Regions from separate parts of the Arthrobacter sp. zg.Y820 genome, predicted to be linked through region 1. Evidence: predicted binding sites of a transcription regulator. Region 1 holds the regulator's gene; the other holds the start of a gene.
The links. The regulator Rex, encoded in region 1, represses fermentation and respiration genes when NADH is low (regulators of the CRP and FNR family bind a similar motif). The targets are predictions, from matches to a motif close to CTTGTGAANNNNTTCACAAG.
Positions count from the first base shown of each region.

Region 2: a site for Rex is predicted at 1,531-1,550, ahead of QNN99_RS15835 (queuosine precursor transporter). Genes of this name have one in related genera too.

Region 1 is NZ_JASKLX010000001.1:389,581-391,971, forward strand. It holds gene QNN99_RS01770 (HAD family hydrolase) at 1-676, opposite strand, end outside; gene QNN99_RS01775 (glutaredoxin family protein) at 765-1,019, shown strand; gene QNN99_RS01780 (redox-sensing transcriptional repressor Rex) at 1,152-1,862, shown strand; gene QNN99_RS01785 (hypothetical protein) at 1,871-2,391, opposite strand, start outside.
Region 2 is NZ_JASKLX010000014.1:74,431-76,821, reverse strand. It holds gene tgt (tRNA guanosine(34) transglycosylase Tgt) at 1-666, shown strand, start outside; gene QNN99_RS15835 (queuosine precursor transporter) at 663-1,400, opposite strand; gene QNN99_RS15830 (TetR/AcrR family transcriptional regulator) at 1,614-2,294, shown strand; gene QNN99_RS15825 (hypothetical protein) at 2,287-2,391, shown strand, end outside.

The sequences.
Region 1 (2,391 bases):
GCCGGCGCAGCCGGGAGTCCGGGTTGATGGCCACCGGGTGCCCGACAATGCTGAGCAGGGGCACGTCGTTGTAGGAATCGCTGTAGGCCCAGCAGCGGCCCAGGTCGAGGCCTTCTTTTTCCGCCAGGACCTTGACGCCTTCGGCCTTGGCCGGGCCGTGCAGGAATTCGCCCACCAAACGGCCCGTGTAAAGCCCGTCGTCGATTTCGCTCACAGTTCCCAGGGCGCCCGTCAGGTGCAGCCGGTCCGCGATCACTGAAGCCACCTCAACGGGCGTGCCGGTGACCAGCCAGACGGGACGGCCGGATTTCATGTGCTGCTCGGTCAGCGCCCGGGTTCCCGGCCAGATCTTGGATTCGATCATCTCGTCGTAGACTTCTTCGCCGAGGACCCTGATATCTGCCGCGGCGAGGCCCGTGGCCAAAGTCAGGGCGGCGTCGCGCACCGAGTGCACGTCCTTGAGGTTCTCGCCCTGCAGCATGAACCGTGCCTGCTTGCGGGCGAAGCCAAACGCCTCCCGAAGCGTGAAAACCTTGCGCTGGTACATCTTGCGGCCCACATGGAACAGGCTGGCTCCCCGCATCAGGGTGTTGTCCACATCAAAGAACGCAGCCTCGCCAGGTTTGACCGCCGCTGCTGGAGGCTCGGCGGCTCGTACTGCGGTGGTTCGGGGCATACCCCTGAGTCTACGCATTAAGTCGCCGGGGTCACGGTCGCCCGTTCGGCGGAACGCAGGTACTGGACCGGGCGGCTATTTTAGAAGTATGACCTCCTCGGACACGTCCCCAGATCTCCTCCTGCTCACCCGGCCGGGCTGCCACCTGTGCGAAGCGGCCCGTGCGGTTCTGGAACGGATTCGTGCTGACCTCGCCATCAGCTGGCGCGAACAGTCCATTGAAGGCGATGCGGAACTGACGTCCCGGTTTGGGGAGGAGATACCGGTGCTCCTGATCGACGGGGTCCAGCGTGATTTCTGGCAGCTTGATGAGGCTCGGATCCGCCGGCTCCTGGGAGCCTAGGATCCGGGGCTTTGTCCCGCCCTGCCTCGGGCTTAGAGTGGGAAAACCGGGTAGACCTGGCGTACCGGGCAGCATCAGGTGCGGCACAGGCTCGCGCCCGCCGCGGGAGTACCCAACAAATGATAGGGACATGTGAGCATCTCCGAGGAACCAGGCCGACCGGCCGGTGCAGTTACCGCCCGGCATATTCCGCCTGCGTCGCTGGCCCGCCTGACGATCTACCTGCGGGCGCTGAGCAGCATGCTGGGCGAGGGCATTGAGCGGGTCTCATCGGATGAGCTGGCGGAAGCGGCGGGGGTTAATTCCCCCAAGCTCCGCAAGGACCTTTCCTATCTGGGTTCCTACGGCACCCGCGGCGTGGGCTATGACGTGTCCTACCTCAGCGAGCAGATTGCGGCCGCCCTGGGCCTGACCCGGAACTGGCGGGTGGCGATCGTCGGTGCCGGAAACCTGGGCAGGGCCCTTGCCGGGTATCCGGGATTCGGGTCGCGCGGATTTGAGGTGGTTGCCCTGTTCGACGCCGACCAGCTGGTGATCGGACAGGAAGTCGGCTGGCTGCGCGTCAGTTCCGTCGACGTCATGGAAAGCGTCCTGGACCGTGCCAAGGCCAACATGGCCGTCCTGTCCGTCCCCGCCGACGTGGCCCAGAACCTCTGCGACCGGCTGGTCGCGTGCGGCATCACCAGTATTCTGAGCTTCGCGCCAGTGGTGCTGCAGGTTCCGGACCACGTTCAGGTGCGCAAGGTGGACATGGCCACCGAATTGCAGATTTTGGCCTATCACGCACAGCGGGCCCAAGTCTCGGACATCGCCTCCGAAGCCCGGTCCCGGCTGGCCACCTAGCCTCGCGGTCAGCGCATACTCAAGTACCGGCTGCGCCGGGGTCGAAAGTACCTGTTGCATTCGTCCAGATAGAGCAGCGAGAGTCCCGCGATTGCCACCAGCACGGCAAACACCTGCAACACGGCCGCGGCCTGCATGGTCGCTACCAGTGCCATGGGAGCCAAGACCGAGGCGCCGATGCGCGCCCAGTTCCGGCCCTCCCGTATCAGGACGGCGACCAGCAGATAGAGACCGAAGACCACCAGGGCGGTGGCGAGTGTGACCGTCTGGATGGTGGTTACATATTCTGCGGCGTCGACGCCGAATATCTCGAGCAGGCCGGCATAGGCCGGAGGTTCCGTGACCGGGGCGCGGCTCGCCGCTATGCCTCCGCCGAGACTGATGATGCCGGCCATCACGATGGCGGCAAAAGACAGTCCCACTGCCCGCGGACGTCGGCCCTTCCACTCCCGGTAGGGAATCCGTGCCGGCACCGCCGGCCGTGGAGTGGCTGCGGGCGGTGCGGGCACTGAAACGCCGCCCGCCGTGC
Region 2 (2,391 bases), on a different contig from region 1:
GCCTATCAGGAGATGTCCCTGGAGCGGACCCGCCTGTGGGCGCAGCGCTGCATCGACGAGCACCGCAGGCTCACCGAAGAACGGGTCGGCAAGCCGTACCAGGCACTGTTCGGGGTGCTGCAGGGCGCCCAGTACGAGGACCTGCGCCGGAAGGCCTCCCACGATTTGGGGGCCATGGACTTTGACGGGTTCGGCATCGGCGGCGCCCTGGAGAAGGAAAACCTCGGCACCATCGTGCGCTGGTGCACGGAGGAGCTGCCCGAGGACAAGCCCCGCCACCTGCTGGGCATCTCGGAACCGGACGACATCTTCACCGCGATCGAAAACGGGGCCGACACCTTCGACTGTGTCTCCCCCACCCGGGTGGCCCGGACCTCGGCGTTCTACACCCCGCACGGACGGTTCAACCTGTCCAACGCCCGCTTCAAGAAGGACTTCACACCGCTGGTGGAGGGCTGCGACTGCTATGCCTGCGCGCACTACACCAAGGCGTACATCCACCACCTGTTCCGGGCCAAGGAAATGGTGGCGTCCACTCTGGTGTCGATCCACAACGAGCGCTTTACGGTGAAACTGGTCGACGACGCCCGGCTGGCCATCGAGGACGGCTCCTTCTTCGATTTCAAGGCCGACACCCTCGGGAAGTACTACAGCACCAAGATCTAGCCGGCAGGCGCGGCCGCGTAAATCGCCGCATAGCTCGGTTCGCGCTTTTTGATGGCCTTGATGACGACTGCCGTGACCGGCACGAAGAGGAACTCGATGAGTGTCTTGTACACGAAGCCGAACAAGACGTAGTTGATGAAGCCGGCTGCGTCGGTTATTCCGATGACCGGCGCGGCCACGGCACAGAAAATCAGCGTGTCGGCGAACTCGCCCACGCCGGTGGAGGCCATCAGCCGGCCAATCAGTGCCCGTTCCCGGAACCGTTCCTTCATCTTGACCAGGACCCAGGAGTTGAGGGTCTGGCCGGCAAGGAAGCCGAGCAGGCTGGCCGCGACGATCTGCCAGACCGGACCCAGCGCCAGTTCCAGGGCCGCCTGTTTGGCTTGCCCGTACTCGTCGTCGAAGCCGGGCAGCGCAATGATGACGGCAAAACTGATCGCCGCTACGGCGGCCACCGCGAAACCCGTGAAGATGGCGCGCCGTGCTGCCTTGAAGCCGTACACCTCGCTGATGACGTCACCGAGGATGTAGGCCAGGGGAAAGAGGAAGAAGCCGCCGTCGGTCACGATGCTGAAGTCGCCGAAGATCGGCCCCAGCACCACGCCCTTGGTGGCCCCGATATTGGAAATGACGATCACCACGCACATGAGCGTCAAAATGATGTCGTAATGGGAGCTGCCGCGGGCCGCAAAGGACGGAGCGGATGCCGGAGCGATGCCGGTCGGGGTGTGCATGATGGGTCCGTTTCGTAGTGGTTCGCCGGAGCCTTCTCCGGCTGTATTAGCACTGTGCCCGCTGCACCGGGCTGCCCGTGGGGGCCGTCGTCAATTCTGCCACGTTCTGCTCGGCACTCTGCTCCGCACGTTTTTGAACGTGTTCAAAAACGTGGTGTACTGGCGGGCGGGCCGGCCACTGCGGGCTGACATCTGAAGAAACAGGGATCGATGATGGCCGCGACGGTCAAGAGCGAACAAACCCGGCGGTTACTGATCGATTCGGCGCTGCTGCTTTTTCGCACCCACGGTTACGCCAAGACCACCATGCGCAGCATCGCCGAGGCCGCCGACGTCTCGGTCGGCAACGCCTACTACTACTTCCGGTCCAAGGACGAGCTCGTGGCGGAACTGTACCGCTTCCTTCAGGATGAACACCGCAGCCGGGCGCTGCCGCTGCTGCGCGAAGGGCACAACCTGGGCGAGCATCTGCGGCTCATTCTGCTGGCCAATTTGGACATTATGGCTCCGTACCACGACTTTGGCGCCCATTTTCTGCGGACCGCCCTGCCGCCGTCGTCGGCCCTCGAGCCCCACGGCCGCCGGGGCTCCGCGGACGCCGGCATCGGCCGCGCGAAATCGATCGCCCTGTTCCGGCAGGCGGTCACGGCCTCGCGGCCGCAGCCGCCGCTGGCCATCCGGGATGACCTGCCCGAACTCCTGTGGCTGGTGCACATGGGCGTGACACTGTTCTGGATTTATGACCGCTCGCCCGGACAGCGGCGCTCCCGCCGACTCGCGCACAATGTCGCCCCGCTGGCCGCAAAGCTCGTCGTCCTCTCCCGCCTTCCCGTGGTCCGCAATATCGTGGAGGATGTAGTCCGCCTATTTCAGGGAGCCAGACGCGATGACTGACAGCGCCGACGACGTCGCACCACCTCCGCTGCTGGCCCCCACCGACGCCCCGCACCCCGAGCCGCGGGTGTTTCCGGGGCCGTTGGCTGCGGCGCTC